DNA from 3 places in the Streptomyces sp. NPDC056486 genome. Region 1 is predicted to be linked to each of the others. Evidence: riboswitches for the same ligand, from Rfam matches in the RefSeq annotation. Region 1 holds a riboswitch; each other region holds the start of a gene.
What was found. A riboswitch is a leader RNA that binds a small molecule or an ion and turns the genes downstream of it on or off. The one in region 1 is predicted to bind thiamine pyrophosphate.
Positions count from the first base shown of each region.

Region 2: another riboswitch for thiamine pyrophosphate. It lies ahead of thiM (hydroxyethylthiazole kinase); the one in region 1 lies ahead of thiO (glycine oxidase ThiO).
Region 3: another riboswitch for thiamine pyrophosphate. It lies ahead of ACFQ7F_RS15860 (thiamine ABC transporter substrate binding subunit); the one in region 1 lies ahead of thiO (glycine oxidase ThiO).

Region 1 is NZ_JBHTSF010000030.1:67,539-72,762, reverse strand. It holds gene metF (methylenetetrahydrofolate reductase [NAD(P)H]) at 1-129, opposite strand, end outside; gene thiE (thiamine phosphate synthase) at 219-869, opposite strand; gene ACFQ7F_RS15185 (Rv2175c family DNA-binding protein) at 963-1,328, opposite strand; gene ACFQ7F_RS15180 (NAD(P)/FAD-dependent oxidoreductase) at 1,396-2,562, opposite strand; TPP riboswitch at 2,745-2,858, shown strand; gene thiO (glycine oxidase ThiO) at 2,856-4,046, shown strand; gene thiS (sulfur carrier protein ThiS) at 4,043-4,261, shown strand; gene ACFQ7F_RS15165 (thiazole synthase) at 4,268-5,062, shown strand; gene pknB (Stk1 family PASTA domain-containing Ser/Thr kinase) at 5,167-5,224, shown strand, end outside.
Region 2 is NZ_JBHTSF010000178.1:10,775-15,998, reverse strand. It holds gene ACFQ7F_RS39495 (hypothetical protein) at 743-1,141, shown strand; gene ACFQ7F_RS39490 (glycoside hydrolase family 19 protein) at 1,278-2,117, shown strand; TPP riboswitch at 2,522-2,646, shown strand; gene thiM (hydroxyethylthiazole kinase) at 2,694-3,470, shown strand; gene thiE (thiamine phosphate synthase) at 3,695-4,333, shown strand; gene thiD (bifunctional hydroxymethylpyrimidine kinase/phosphomethylpyrimidine kinase) at 4,330-5,163, shown strand; gene tenA (thiaminase II) at 5,169-5,224, shown strand, end outside.
Region 3 is NZ_JBHTSF010000033.1:5,615-10,838, forward strand. It holds gene ACFQ7F_RS15855 (ABC transporter permease) at 1-1,219, opposite strand, end outside; gene ACFQ7F_RS15860 (thiamine ABC transporter substrate binding subunit) at 1,195-2,310, opposite strand; TPP riboswitch at 2,393-2,509, opposite strand; gene rlmN (23S rRNA (adenine(2503)-C(2))-methyltransferase RlmN) at 2,530-3,636, opposite strand; gene ACFQ7F_RS15870 (hypothetical protein) at 3,760-3,999, shown strand; partial or broken gene ACFQ7F_RS15875 (hypothetical protein) at 4,064-4,273, shown strand; gene ACFQ7F_RS15880 (hypothetical protein) at 4,270-4,716, shown strand; gene ACFQ7F_RS15885 (phosphatidate cytidylyltransferase) at 4,951-5,224, opposite strand, start outside.

The DNA of each region.
Region 1 (5,224 bases):
CAGGTTCCGCTCGCCCTTCTCGGTCTTCGGCGCCGAGAACTCGAACGAATACGTCGTCTTGCCGGTCGCGAGCATGTCGCGCACGGTGCGTGCGCGATCAGATCTGGTGGAAGCAGTGCCTAGGGCCATACGGGCAGGTTAGCGACGGGGCACCGCTACCGGCCAATCTCCGTCCAACCTGCGGACAGCCGCCCCGAAGGATGGCTGAAGATCGCCGATCAGGCCGAACGCAGCCGCTTCGCGAAGTCGGCCGCGGCTGCCGCCGGATCGTCGGCCTCGGTGATGGCCCGCACGACGACGACGCGGCGGGCGCCCGCTTCGAGCACCTCGTCCAGGTTGCCCGCGTCGATGCCGCCGATGGCGAACCACGGGCGGTTGGTGCCGAGCGAGGCCGTGTACCGGACCAGGTCGAGGCCGGGGGCGTGCCGGCCCGGCTTGGTGGGGGTCGGCCAGCAGGGGCCCGTGCAGAAATAGTCCACGCCGTCCTGCGTCGCCGCCGCGGCGGCCTCGGCGTCGGCGTGCGTGGAACGGCCGATGAGAACGTCATCGCCCAGAATGCGGCGGGCCGCGGGCACCGGCAGGTCGCCCTGGCCGAGGTGCAGGACGTCGGCGCCGATGGCGTGCGCGACGTCCGCGCGGTCGTTCACCGCGAGGAGCTTGCCGTGCCTGCGGGCGGCGTCGGCGAAGACCTGGAGGTGTTCGAGCTCCTCGGCCGCCTCCATGCCCTTGTCCCGCAGCTGCACGATGTCGACGCCGCCGCCGAGGACGGCGTCGAGGAACTCCGGGAGGTCTCCCTGGCGCTTGCGGGCGTCCACACACAGGTAGAGGCGGGCGTCGGCGAGCTGCTCGCGGGCAGGCTTGGTGGCCATGAAGAGGTCCCCCCGGGGTGTCGGTGGCCTACGGGCCGCGTGTCCCCCGGGGGATCACGCGGCCCGCACGCAACGGTTTTCCGTGTCGATCGGTCAGACGGCGAGCGCCTGGGCGCGGCGCTTCACCTCCGTGCCGCGATTCTCGCTCAGAGCCTGCGCGGGGGTGCCGGGCAGGGTCTCGTCGGGAGTGAAGAGCCACTCCAGCATTTCTCGGTCGGAGAAGCCGTCGTCCCTCAGGAGCGTCAGGGTGCCTGTGAGGCCCTTGACGATCTTGTCGCCGTCGATGAAGGCGGCGGGCACCGCGAGCGCGCGGTTCTCACCACGGCGCACGGCGATCAGCTGGCCCTCCTTGACCAGCTGGCGCACACGCGTCACCTCGACGTCGAGCATTTCTGCGATGTCGGGGAGGTGGAGCCACTCGGGGACGAGAGCATCAGTCTTTGCGTCAATCTCGGTCACACGGACAAGCGTATCTCCGGGCACCGACAGCGGCCGGGCAGCGGTCCCCCTCCGGCTGTGGCAGCGCTTACGGCAGCACTGCCTTCTTCAGCGGCACCGCGGGATCCGACGCAAGATCAGGGGAGAGACGGGCGCCCGCCTCGATCAGTTTGCGGCCCTGCGCGAGGTCCCTCGGGCGGCCCACCGCGAGGACGGCCACCAGGGCGCCCCGCCGGAGCCAGCACACCGTCCAGGCCGCACTCGATGGATCGCCGCGCCACACCAGCTCGTCGGCCGAGGCGTGGTGCCCGGCGAACTGGACGAAGCGGCCGAACTGCTCGGACCAGAAGTACGGGACGGGGTCGTACGCCGAAGGGGTCTCGCCGATGATGTTCGCGGCCACCGTGCGCGGGCCCTGGAGGGCGTTGTCCCAGTGGTGGACGAGAAGGCGCTCGCCATACCTTCCCGAAGGGAAGGAGGAGCAGTCGCCGACCGCGTACACATCGGGTTCCGATGTCCGCAGGTGGTCGTCGGCGACGATCTCCCGGTGGGCGCCCAGGGTGATGCCCGAGTCCACGAGCCAGCCCGTGGCGGGGCGTGCGCCGATGCCGACGACGACCGTGTCCGCGGGCAGCCGGGTGCCGTCGGCCAGCAGGACGCTGCCGGGCTCGACGCGGTCCACGCGCGCGTGGGTGCGCAGTTCGGCCCCCGCGTCGGCGTACCAGGAGGTCATCGGCGCCGCGACCGCCGCGGGCAGGGCCCCCGCCAGCGGCCGTTCGGCGGCTTCGACGACGGTGACCGAGCAGCCCGCCTCGCGCGCCGCGGTCACGAACTCGGCGCCGATCCAGCCCGCGCCGACGACCACGACGCGGTGCTGCTCGGCGAGCACGGGCCGCAGCCGCTCGGCGTCGTCGAGGGTGCGCAGCAGGTGGACGCCGGGAACTCCGGAAGTGCCTGGCAGCAGGATCGGCTCGGCGCCGGTGGCGATGACCAGGGTGTCGTAGGGCACCGGACCCGACGAGGTGTCCAGTTCGTGGTCCGCCGGGCGCACGCCCGTGACCTCGTGGCCCAGACTCAGCTCGATGCCGAGCGCCTCGAAGTCGATGTCGAAGGCGGAGCCCTCCGCCTTGCCCAGCAGCACGGCCTTGGACAGCGGCGGCCTGTCGTACGGCTGGTGGGGTTCCGCGCCGATCAGGGTGACCGCACCGGCGAACCCCTGTTCGCGCAGGGCCACGGCGGTCTGCACCCCGGCCATCCCCGCGCCGACGATGACGACGCGCCGCTCTGCCTGCCTCCGCTGCTCGCTCACCCGATCACTGTAGGGCGGCGGGTGACGCGCCCCGCAGAGCGCTACGAGGAGATCTATGACACACCGTCACGGTGCATACCCGGACAGCTCCCCTACTGCCCTCGGACACCAGGGACTAGGGTGCAGGGCAGAACACTCGCGGGAGCCCGGACGTACCGGGCTGAGAGGGAGGCTGGGACGGCCTCCGACCGTACGAACCTGATCCGGGTCATGCCGGCGAAGGGAGGGGCTGGACACCCATGCATCCACGTACATCACCCCACGAGGCGACCGATGTCGCTGTCGTCGGGGGCGGCATCATCGGCCTGGTCACGGCCTGGCGGGCGGCGCAGCGCGGTCTGTCCACCGCGGTCGTGGACCCCGAGCCCGGCGGCGGCGCGGCGCAGGTCGCCGCGGGCATGCTGGCCGCCGTCACCGAGCTGCACTACGGCGAGCAGACGCTGCTCGGCCTGAATCTGGCCTCCGCGCAGCGCTACCCGGAGTTCGCGGCGGAGCTCGCCGAGGCGAGCGACCGCGATCTCGGCTACCGCGCGTGCGGCACGCTCGCCGTCGCCCTCGACTCCGACGACCGCGCCCACCTGCGTGAGCTGCACGCCCTCCAGGAGCGTTCCGGGCTCACGTCGGAGTGGCTGAGCGGGCGCGAGTGCCGCCGCCTCGAACCGATGCTCGCACCGGGGGTCCGCGGCGGCCTCCGCGTCGACGGCGACCACCAGATCGACCCGCGCAGGCTCGCAGCGGCGCTCCTCGTGGCCTGCGAACGGGCGGGCGTGATCTTCCACCGTGCGTGGGCGGAGCGCCTCACCGTCGAACGGGACCGGGCCACCGGAGTCGTCCTCGCCGACGGGACCGCCCTGGAGGCCGGACAGACCGTGCTCGCCGCCGGCAGCCTCAGCGGGCGCCTCGCCGGCGTCCCGGAGGGCGTGCTGCCGCCCGTGCGCCCCGTGAAGGGGCAGGTCCTCCGGCTCACGGTGCCTCAGCGGTACGCGCCGTTCCTGAGCCGCACCGTGCGCGCCGTCGTGCGCGGCAGCCATGTCTATCTGGTGCCGCGCGAGAACGGCGAGCTCGTCGTCGGCGCGACGAGCGAGGAGCTCGGCTGGGACACGACGGTCACCGCGGGCGGCGTGTACGAGCTGCTTCGGGACGCCCACGAGCTCGTACCGGGCATCACGGAACTACCGCTGACCGAGACGCGCGCAGGCCTGCGCCCCGGCTCCCCCGACAACGCGCCGCTGCTCGGCCCGACCGCTCTCCCCGGTCTCCAGCTGGCCACAGGCCACTACCGCAACGGCGTGCTTCTGACACCCGTCACCGGTGAGGTGATGGCGCACGCCCTGACCACCGGTGAACTGCCCGACGAGGCCCGGGGATTCACCCCTCTGCGCTTTGCCGGCGACCCCCTCACGCAGCGCTTCATGGAGCAGCCCGCATGACTCTCTCAGCCGTTACAGCCGTCTCCGTCAACGGAGAAGCACGCGATGTGGCCGCGGGCACCACGCTCGAAGCCCTCGTCGCCAAGCTCACCGCGGCCCCGTCCGGTATCGCCGCCGCGCTCAACGAAACCGTCGTCCCGCGCGCGCGGTGGTCCACCACCGAGCTCACCGACGGGGACCGCATAGAGGTCCTCACCGCCGTCCAAGGAGGCTGAACCGACATGGCAGACGACCCCTTCGTCATCGGCGGGCTCACCCTTTCCTCACGCCTGATCATGGGTACGGGCGGCGCGCCGAGCCTGGACATCCTCGAACGCTCCCTCTTCGCCTCCGGAACGGAGCTGACGACGGTCGCGATGCGCCGCCTCGATCCCGGTGTGCAGGGCTCGGTGCTCTCCGTGCTCGACCGGCTCGGCATCCGGGTCCTGCCGAACACGGCGGGCTGCTACACCGCGGGCGAGGCCGTCCTGACCGCCCGGCTTGCGCGGGAGGCGCTCGGCACCGATCTGGTCAAGCTGGAGGTCATCGCGGACGAGCGCACACTGCTCCCCGACCCGATCGAGCTCATCGACGCCGCCGAGACCCTGGTCGACGACGGCTTCACGGTCCTTCCATACACGAACGACGACCCGGTCCTCGCCCGGAAGCTGGAGGACGTGGGCTGCGCGGCGATCATGCCACTCGGCTCCCCCATCGGCTCCGGACTCGGCATCCGCAACCCGCACAACTTCCAGCTGATCGTCGAACGCGCGGGCGTGCCGGTGATTCTGGACGCGGGGGCGGGAACGGCGTCCGACGCGGCGCTCGCGATGGAGCTGGGGTGTGCGGGTGTGATGCTCGCCTCCGCCGTTACACGGGCTCAGGAGCCGGTCCTCATGGCCGAGGGCATGCGGCACGGGGTCGAGGCGGGGCGGCTCGCGTACCGGGCGGGGCGGATCCCACGTCGGCACTTCGCCGAGGCGTCGTCGCCCGCGCAGGGCATGGCCCGGCTCGATCCGGAGCGGCCCGCGTTCTGAGTGGCGCACGCGAGTGCCGCCCGCCTGTTACAGGTCGGCTGCAGTCGGGGCCCGAGCACGACCGGGCGGGCAACGGTGTCAGCGGTGGCTCGTAGACTCCCTTCGTGGACACGACCCTTCAGGACCCGCTCGTCGGGCAGGTGCTCGACGGCCGCTATCGCG
Region 2 (5,224 bases), on a different contig from region 1:
TATCTACACCAGAGCACCGGCCCGATCTCATGTTTCTGCCGATCGCCTCAAGTCCGCATCGCGCAAGACCTCGCCACTGGCGGTTTTGGCGCTGCCGGGCTGACCACAGGACCAAGGAACAACGATCCGGCTAGCTCGCCCTGCACTGGGTCAAGGACAGCGACGGCCTCACGGAGTCCCCGCCGATCCGCTGGGTACAGCCACCTCACCTACCGGGTTATGCCGACAACCTCCCCACTTGCCCCCCTTGCGGTCGTCGCAATTCGACTGTCGTCCCGTCTCAGCTTCTGACGCTTTGCAGCCCAGAGAGATAATGGTCATGAGAGCTCCTCCCCCAGAGTGCTTGATCGCCTTCTCAATATCTGGTGCCTACGAGTTCAGAAGGCCGCAGCCAGTCAACGTCTGCCTACCGTCGGCACAGGCCGGTGACCCGGACCTCCGCCCGGACGACGTCGGTCACCGGCTGGCGGTTTTCTGAACCCTTTGGGGGCCGTTGCTCCGAACTCAGCTACTCCGGCGGATCTGACACGCCGCGCGGGTTGTGAACCCACTGGTTACGCCTCTGGATGAGGAAGTCCTCGAGCCCCGTGCCGCCGACGACTGCACCGCGCAGGAAACTACGACGTTCCACTTGATCACTCCAGGGGTTCGTGACCGTCCCTGCCGCACCATTTGGGCGGCGGGGTCGCGAGAGGCGATTGCGGAACCTAAGAGCCCCGGATTGACGGTGCATCAACAACCGATGAAGTGGAAACGTCTGCTGTCGGCCTATTGCGCCGCCCCCTTTGCCCGAACCTGCCGCCTCGCCGGTGGGCGACGACCGGCCTGGTCGACCTTGACGACGGCACGGCTGCTCTCGGTGCCCCGCGCGTACCTCGACGCGGCCGCACGCACCTTCGCGGGCGACGGCGGGATCGCCGTCGGCAGGGACGACGAACCCCGTCTTGAACTCGACCGGCCCTGCTGGTTGCGCGCCCGGGAGTCGATCACGGACGCCGTCCCGGCCGCCGCCACACCCGAGCGCCACGTGCCGGTTGAGGACGCGAGAGCGGTTTCCTCGTTCACCGTGCTCCGTTCCGTGCGGGCGGCGGTGCGCGGCGAGTTCAGGCCAGCCGTACACCAGAATTGGTCCAGACCTTGACAGGTTCAGACCATTTCGCTTGAGTCTCCGACACCCCCATGGCGGCGTGGAACCCGCCTCCAGCCCGCCTGATAGGAGATGTCGCGTGATCAAACGTCTCATCAGTTTCGCAGCAGCGTTAGGTGCGCTCTGCGCCATGATCGTCCTTGGCCCGGCCGCCACCACGGCGTCCGCCGCCGCGTGCGCAACCCCCTGGAACTCCTCCTCCGTCTACACGGGCGGCAACAGCGCCTCGTACAACGGGCACAACTGGACCGCCAAGTGGTGGACCCAGAACGAGACGCCGGGCCGCACCGACGTCTGGGCGGACGCGGGCACCTGCGGCGGTGGCACCGATCCGGGCAACCCCAACCCGTCAGGATTCGTGGTCAGCGAGGCGCAGTTCAACCAGATGTTCCCGAGCCGGAACTCGTTCTACACATACAAGGGCCTGACCGACGCACTCAAGGCGTACCCGGCCTTCGCCAACACCGGCAGCGACACCATCAAGCGCCAGGAGGCAGCCGCGTTCCTCGCCAACGTCCACCACGAGACCGGCGGTCTGGTCCACATCGTCGAGCAGAACCAGGCCAACTACCCGCACTACTGCGACGCCAACCAGCCCTACGGCTGCCCCGCGGGACAGGCCGCGTACTACGGCCGCGGTCCGATCCAGCTCAGCTGGAACTTCAACTACAAGGCGGCGGGCGACGCGCTCGGCATCGATCTCCTGCGCAACCCCTACCTGGTGGAGCGCGACCCGGCGGTCGCCTGGAAGACCGGTCTTTGGTACTGGAACACGCAGTCGGGTCCGGGCACCATGACACCGCACAACGCCATGGTCAACAGCCGCGGTTTCGGTGAGACCATCCGCGCCATCAACGGCAGCCTGGAGTGCAACGGCGGCAACCCCGGCCAGGTCCAGAGCCGGGTCGACCGCTACAAGCAGTTCGCCCAGGTCCTCGGCACCACGCCGGGCTCCAACCTGAGCTGCTGACCCTTCCTTCTCCGCGCACGACGGCCGGGCGGACCTGATCCCGTATCAGATCCGCTCGGCTCCGCGCGTCGCGCCCTGCTCCGGTGGCAGCAGCCGGAACGGAACACCGGATGCCGGGCCCACTCGGCCGCGAACTCGGTGACACCCATTCCCCAGCACGCGCCAGGCGCCGCTCCCTCTCGCCGGGGCAGGCACGCAAGCACCGGTCCAGACGGTGGATGCGGTGTCGCAAGAAGTCCCGTACCCGGGCGCGGCCCTCCACCAGCCCGCTTGCGGCATCAGCCGATGCGGACAGGTCGGGCCCTTGCGGCCTGAGGATCCCCCGTCGGTTCCGCCAGCAAATCCGTGTCGTTTCGTGAGGTACCCGAGTGCGAACTTGCGTTCCCGAAGGAGGTACATTGCGTAGCGACCACCGCGGGAGCTCGGGAGTAGCCGGGCTGAGAGGGCGGACGGGACTTGCTCCCCTTTCGCCGACCGCATGAACCTGGACCGGGTAATGCCGGCGTAGGAAGAGTGTTGACGATGGATACTGCCTCCGTACCTGCCCGGCACGGCACTGCCGTTTCCCGTGATGCCGTGGCGGATGTGATCGCGTCTCTGCGGACCTCCGCACCCCTTGTGCACTGCCTGACCAACGTCGTGGTGTCGCCGTTCACCGCGAACGTGCTGCTCGCGGCGGGGGCTGCCCCCGCGATGGTGCACAGCGCGGAGGAGGCCGGAACGCTGGCCCGGGTGGCCGGGGGTGTCCTGGTCAACCTGGGAACGGTGACGTCCGTGACTGCGGCGGCGATGCGTGTCGCGGTGACAGAAGCGGCCGGGGCCGGGCGGCCGTGGGTGCTCGACCCGGTGGCGGTCGGCCCGCTGCCCTGGCGTACCGAGCTCGCCCACGAACTGCTGGAGAGCGCACCCCCGGCGGTCGTTCGCGGCAATGCTTCCGAAATCCTGGCACTCGACGGGGGCAGGGGTGGGCGCGGCGTGGACAGCACGGACGCCCCGGAGGCGGCGCTGGCCGCGGCGGGCGCGCTGGCCCGGCGCTACGGCTGCGCGGTCGCGGTGAGCGGTCCGGTGGACGTTCTCACGGACGGGACGCGAGTGGTGCGCCTGGCCAACGGGCACCCGCTGCTGACTCTGGTGACGGGAACGGGCTGCTCACTGGGCGCTCTGGTGGCCGCCTGCACAGCCGTCACCGGCGACGCGCTCCTTGCCGCCACTGCCGCGACCGGTCTGCTCACCGTGGCCGCGGAGGACGCCGCCACCCGCTCTGCGGGGCCCGGCACGTTCGCGGTCGCCCTGATCGACGCGTTGTACGAGCTCAGCCCTGAGCGGCTCGCTGAGGCTCTCAACCTGCACTGAGCATGCGCGTACCGCGGGGTCCTGCGTGAGCAGTGGCCTGGACGCCACCCGCTGCACAGTGCCCGCCCGCCCTGGGGCGCGCCCTCAACACCGAGTCTGGCTGCCCTGTCCCCCTCCCGCCCCGGTGAACAACTCAAGGTCCCTGCACGTCAGGGCCTGCCTTCCCCCGTACCTCCCGATGCGTTTCCCGCGCCCTTCCCCGGCTGGGAGCCAAGGACTCACCCATGCGACCTCCTCTGGACCTGTCCCTGTATCTCGTGACCGACACCAGGCTCTGCGGCCGCCGCGGTGTCGGCCCTACCGTTGCGGCGGCCGTCAAGGGCGGCGTAACCGCCGTCCAGTTGCGCGATCCGGACGCGGACGCCCGCACGCTGTTCTCACTCGGCCGGGCGATCCAGGCCGAACTCGCGGGCACTGGCGTCCCCTTGATCGTCAACGATCGCCTGGACGTGGCGGTCTGGTTGGACGCGGACGGCGTCCACCTCGGGCAGCGGGACGTCTGCCCCGAGAGCGCCCGGCGCCAGCTCGGTCCCCATGCGTACATCGGCCTGTCCGTCAGCCGTCCCGAGCAGCTGGCGCACGTGCCGGACACTGTCGACCACCTCGGTGTCGGTCCGGTGTTCCCGCAGTCCACCAAGCCAGACGCGGACGCCCCGCTCGGTCTGGGCGGCCTGGCCCGGATCGTCCGGGAGAGCCCGCTGCCCTGCGTGGCCATCGGCGGGATCGGCGTGTCCGAGGCCGCTGCGGTCATGGGAAGTGGCGCGGCCGGGATCGCCGTCGTCAGCGCGGTCTGCGGGCAGCCCGACCCCGAGGCCGCAGCCCATTTTCTCGTTCGCACCCTGCGACAGGAGATCCCCGCGTGACCAGCCCGCCCATCGCCCTGACCATCGCTGCCAGCGACCCCTCCGGCGGCGCCGGGATACAAGCCGACTTGAAGGCGTTCTCCGCCAACGGCGCCTACGGAACAGCAGTTCTGACCGCCCTGACCGCACAGAACACTCTGGGCGTCACCGGCATCCATGCCGTCCCCCCGGCGTTCGTCACCGAGCAGCTCGACACGCTGTTCGCCGACGTCCCGGTGGACGCCGTCAAGATCGGCATGCTGGCCGACGCCGCCATCGCCGCAGCCGTCGCAGAAGCCCTGGAGCGGCACCGCCCCCGGTGCGTCGTCCTCGACCCCGTCATGGTTTCGACCAGCGGCCACCGCCTCCTCGAGGCCGATGCGGTGACGGTACTGCGCGAGCGTCTCCTGCCTCTGGCCGACCTCATCACCCCCAACCTCCCCGAGGCCGGCGACCTCCTGGGCATCGCCGCCGCAAAGAACCGCGCAGAAGCCGTCGAGCAGGCCCACGCACTCCTCGAAACCGGCGCCAGGCGCGTCCTCCTCAAGGGCGGCCACCACACACATGACGCACAATCCGTGGACATCCTCGTCGACGCCACGCGCGCCACCGGCGCCTGTGCCGCGGGTGTCACCGAGCTGTCCGCACCTCGCGTCAACACGCGCAACACCCACGGCACCGGCTGCACCCTCTCCGCCGCGATAGCCGCCCTGCGCCCGCAGCACGACGACTGGCACACCACCGTCAGTGCCGCGAAGGCGTACCTGACCGGGGCCCTGCGCGCGGCCGACACCCTGCATATCGGCCGCGGCCACGGACCCGTCCACCACTTCCACCAGTACTGGAGCTGAGCCCCATGACCACAACGTTCTGCGACGAACTGTGGACGGCCACGGCCGAGATACGTGCGGC
Region 3 (5,224 bases), on a different contig from region 1:
CGGTCACCGCGGAGACCCCGAGCGGCAGCATCAGGAGCGCGTCGAAACCGCGCACCAGGCGACCAGCCTTCCGGGTGAGCGCCGCCGCCGCGAGCCCGCCGATCACCAGGGCGATGGCGGTGGCGGCGAGCGCGTACTGGAGCGAATTCCAGACCGCTTCGATCGGCGGTACGAGGAACGCCCCGCCTTCCGCCGACGTCAGCTCCTTGAAGTAGGTGAAGCCGTAGCCATCGGGCCCGCTCAGCGAGCGCTCGATCAAGACCCCGAGCGGCAGCAGTATCAGCACAGCGATCGTGACCATGACCCCGCCGAGCAGCGCCCACTGCCCCGTGCCGCGCGGCCGCCGCGCCACAGCGGATGCGTCGACCAGCTTCAGCGCGGTTTCGCGCCTGCGCACGGTCCACGCGTGCACGGCGAGGATCACGCCCACCGCCGCGAACTGCACGATCGTCAGGACGGCGGCCGTCGACAGGTCGAGGAGTTGGGCGGTCTGCCGGTAGATCTCGACTTCGAGGGTCGAGTACGCGGGCCCGCCGAGGATCTGCACGACGCCGAAGGAGGTGAACGTGAACAGAAAGACCATGAGGGACGCCGCGGCGACCGCAGGCCCGAGGGCGGGCAGCGTCACCGTCCGCCATGCCCGCCACCGCGAGGCGCCGAGCATCCGCGCGGCTTCCTCCTGACGCGGGTCGAGCTGCGACCAGAGCCCGCCGACGGTCCGTACGACGACCGCATAGTTGAAGAAGACGTGCGCGAGCAGAATCGCCCACACGGTCGTGTCGAGCCGCACGCCCCACATTTCATCAAGAAGACCACCCCGCCCGAGCAGCGCGAGGAACGCGGTCCCGACGACGACCGTCGGCAGCACGAACGGCACCGTGACGACCGCCCGCAGAACCTGCTTGCCCCTGAACTCGAAGCGCGCGAAGACGTACGCGCCGGGGAGCGCGATGAGCAGCGTGAGCGCGGTCGACGCGAGCGCCTGCCAGGTGGTGAACCAGAGCACGTGCCGGACATCGGACTGCGCGAGGACATCGACAACGCGCCCGAACTGCCACTCCCCTCCGACCTTCAGGCCGCGCGCGACGATCGCGGCGACCGGATAGGCGAAGAAGAGCGCGAAGAACGCGACGGGCACGGCCATCAGACCGAGCCGAGCCGCGCTCCCGCGCGAGAGCCCCTTACGGGGCTTGCTTACTTCAGTACGAGCGAGGTCCACGACTTGACCCACTGCTCGCGATTGTCGGCGATCTTCTTCGGTGCCAGGGTCTCCGGCTTGTCGATCTTCACGCCGTGCTTGACGAACAGCTCGGGCAGCTCGGCGGTCTCCCGCACCGGGTTCACGAACATGTTCAGCGGCATGTCGTCCTGGAACTTGGTGCTGATCAGGAAGTCGAGCAGCGCCTTGCCGCCCTTCTCGTTCTTGGCGTTGCTGAGCAGGCCCGCGTACTCGACCTGCCGGAAGCAGGTGCCGGTCGCGACGCCGGTCGGCGCCTCCTTGGGCTGCGGCTTCGCGTAGAGCACCTCGACGGGCGGCGACGAGGCGTACGAGACGACGAGCGGCCGTTCCCCCTTGGCCTTCTTGCCTCCGGCGGACCCGGAGAACTCCTCGTTGTAGGCCTGCTCCCAGCCGTCGACGACCTTGACCCCGTTGGCCTTGAGCTTCTTCCAGTACCCCTCCCAGCCTCCATCGCCGTACTGGGCGGCGGTGCCGAGCAGGAACCCGAGCCCGGGAGAGGAGGTCGAGGCGTTCTCGGTCACGAGCAGGTTCTTGTAGGCGGGCTTGGCCAGGTCGGCAAAGGACTTCGGCGGCGCGAGCTTCTTGTCGGCGAAGTACTTCTTGTCGTAGTTGACGCAGATGTCGCCGCTGTCGACGGGCGTGACCCGATGCTTGCTCTGATCGACGCGGAACTGCGAAAGAACCTGATCCGAGCCCTTGGCCTCGTACGACTGGAAGAGATCGTTGTCCAGCGCGCGAGAGAGAAGCGTGTTGTCGACACCGAAGAAGACATCCCCCTGCGGGTTGTCCTTGGACAGGATCGCCTTGTTCACGGCGGCACCCGCGTCGCCGTCCTTGAGGACGTTGACCTTGTAGCCGGAGCTCTTCTCGAACGCCTTCAGTACGTCCTTCGAGACGTTGAAGGAGTCATGACTGACAAGCGTGACGCTCTTGGAATCGGCCTTGTCACCGCTGCCCGACGAGCTGCCGCAGGCGGAGAGTGCGACGAGCGAGAGGCCGACCGCAACGGCGGTGACGGTGACCTTCTTAGTGGTCCTCACCTTGGTGGTGCTGACTTTGGTGATGCTCACTGAATTGATTCCTCCTGGAGTGACCAGGAAGAGACGCGGCCCTGCCCACAGCCTTGAAGGGGCTGCGGGCAGGGCGCAACAGCTTGAGTGATGTCCGAACTTCCTACCCGGAATGACCCGGGCAAGGTTCAGAGGGTCTGCGGCCAACCTGTCCTTGGTGCCGCACTCTCAGCGCTGTGGCGCTCCCCTGTCGGAATATGAAGATGTGTTCCGGCCAGACTAACGCTCGGACGCGGCGAGCTGACCGCACGCCCCGTCGATCTCCTGACCACGGGTGTCACGAACCGTGACAGGCACCCCATGAGCGGCAATGGCGTCCACGAAGGCCTTCTCGTCCTCCGGCCGCGATGCGGTCCACTTCGAGCCCGGCGTCGGGTTCAGCGGGATCAGGTTCACGTGCACGGGCTTGTTCTTGAGCAGCCGCCCGAGCCGGTCACCGCGCCACGCCTGGTCGTTGATGTCCCGGATCAGCGCGTACTCGATGGAGAGCCGGCGCCCGGACTTGGCCGCGTACTCCCAGCCCGCCTCAAGGACCTCCCGCACGTTCCACCGCGTATTGACGGGTACGAGGGTGTCGCGCAGCTCGTCGTCGGGCGCGTGCAGCGAGATGGCGAGGCGGCACTTGAAGCCCTCGTCGGCGAACCGATGAATGGCGGGGACCAGACCAACGGTCGACACGGTGATCCCACGCTGCGAAAGACCGACACCATCGGGCTCGGGATCCGTGAGCCTACGAATGGCACCGGACACGCGGTTGTAGTTGGCGAGCGGCTCGCCCATCCCCATGAAGACGATGTTGGAAAGCCGTGCGGGCCCGCCCGGAATCTCCCCATCCCTGAGCGCCCGCATCCCATCGACGATCTGGTGCACGATCTCGGCGGTCGTCAGATTCCGGTCGAGACCGGCCTGCCCCGTCGCGCAGAACGGGCAGTTCATCCCGCACCCGGCCTGCGACGAGATACACATCGTCACGCGGTCCGGATAGCGCATGAGCACGGACTCGACGAGCGTCCCGTCGAAAAGGCGCCACAGCGTCTTGCGGGTGGTGTCGTCGTCACAGCTGATGTGCCGCACCACGGACATCAACTCGGGAAGCAGCGCCTCTTGCAGCTTGGCGCGCGAACCGGCGGGGATGTCGGTCCACTGCTCCGGGTCGTGCGCGTACCGCGCGAAGTAGTGCTGCGAGAGCTGCTTGGCGCGAAACGGTTTCTCGCCGACAGCTGCGACGGCTTCCTTGCGCTCGGCGGGCGTGAGGTCGGCGAGATGCCGCGGCGGCTTCTTGGCTCCGCGGGGCGCGACGAAGGTGAGTTCTCCGGGTACAGGCATGGTTCTTCCAGTGTCGCAGACGGTTGGGGCCCGACCGGGCCACCGCCTGTCGGTGACGGTCGCCGCTGGCCCGGCATGCGGCTCACTTGCGCAAGTATTCGAACACGTGACCTAATCAGCTTCATGGCGCCGACCCCCTTCCCCAACGACCTGATCGAGCTCCAGACCGCCTGGACCCGCACGTACGAGGCACTGTCCGCTCCGCGACCGGTTCACCCCGCGAGGCTGCGCCGCACTCTGCAGCAGCTCTCCACTCGCCTGATGTGGCACCCGTACTGGTCCACCGAAGCGGGCAGGTCACCGGCGGCCCGGGTGGAGCTTCGCCGCCTGGCCTGCGCACGCGAGGAAGGGCACACGTCATGAGCGAGGCTTCTGTAACCTGTCGTCGCTTGTACGCCGGGGGGAGCTGACCGTGGAGACCGTCCTGCCCGGGGACAACGAGCTGGCGGGGCGGATGCAGGAAGCGCGCTCAACCCTGTACCTACTGTGCGCCGACGACACCGTAGAGCTCGCCAATGCTCTCGCTCCAGCAACTCCGGCGAGAGATCGCCAGCTCGTAGTCCCCGTCGCCGGACGGGCGGATGGTCGCGGTTTTCTCACGCACCGCGTACCGGCACTGGGAAAATGCCGGCTATGAACGCCTGGGGGACACTGCTCGCGACCATCGTCGGCGCTGCCATCGCGCTCCTGGGACAGCGCCTCGCAAAACGCGCTGAGGACAAGGCGCGTCTGTCGGAGTTGCTCATGGAACAGTGCGCCTTGATCGCCTCCTCTGTGACGGACTTCGAGGATCGGATCTGGGAGGAGCGGGTCCTCGGCATGGAGGGCCGCGTCAGTGGCTACGACCTCCCCGCCCACGTGCTGGCTTCTGTTCGGCTACGGATCCTCACTCGGGACGCCGCCTTGCTCGCGGCACTCGATGAGTTGGACACGGCAGGAAAGGAGCTGGGGAGCTACTGGAGGCAGGGCCGCGTGGACGATGACGCGTACACCAGGCTTTGGACCCGACATCACAAGGCCATACCCAAGTTCATCAACGCGAGCGGCGAGGCGGTCCGCCGCCGCCTCGCATCGGCCTAGCTCCGCACCCGCGTATCGAGGAGACCGAGCTCACGGCCCGACAAGCGCGGCCTGAACTACGTCCAGTCGGCCAGGTCGCCGTACAAGGCAGGCAAGGCGCACTCGGTTCCGCACGGCAACGCGGTCGAGTGGAGCAAGCCGGGGCGAACACCGGGCCCGAACAACTGCAGAGCCGGATACGAAAGGGGCCCGCCGCCCCATGGACGACGAGCCCCTCACGTACAGATACGCAGGTCAGCCGGACCCCACGAAGACGACCAGCAGCAGCCACACCACCGGCGCCGTCGGCAGCAGGGAGTCGAGGCGGTCCATGATGCCCCCGTGGCCGGGGAGCAGCGTGCCCATGTCCTTGATGCCGAGGTCACGCTTGATCATGGATTCGCCGAGGTCACCGAGCGTCGCGCTCGCGGCGACCGCGAGGCCGATGAGCAGCCCCTGCCACCAGGTGCCGCCGTCTATCAGGAACTCCATGCACAGCGCGCCCCCCGCCATCGCGAACGTCACCGCG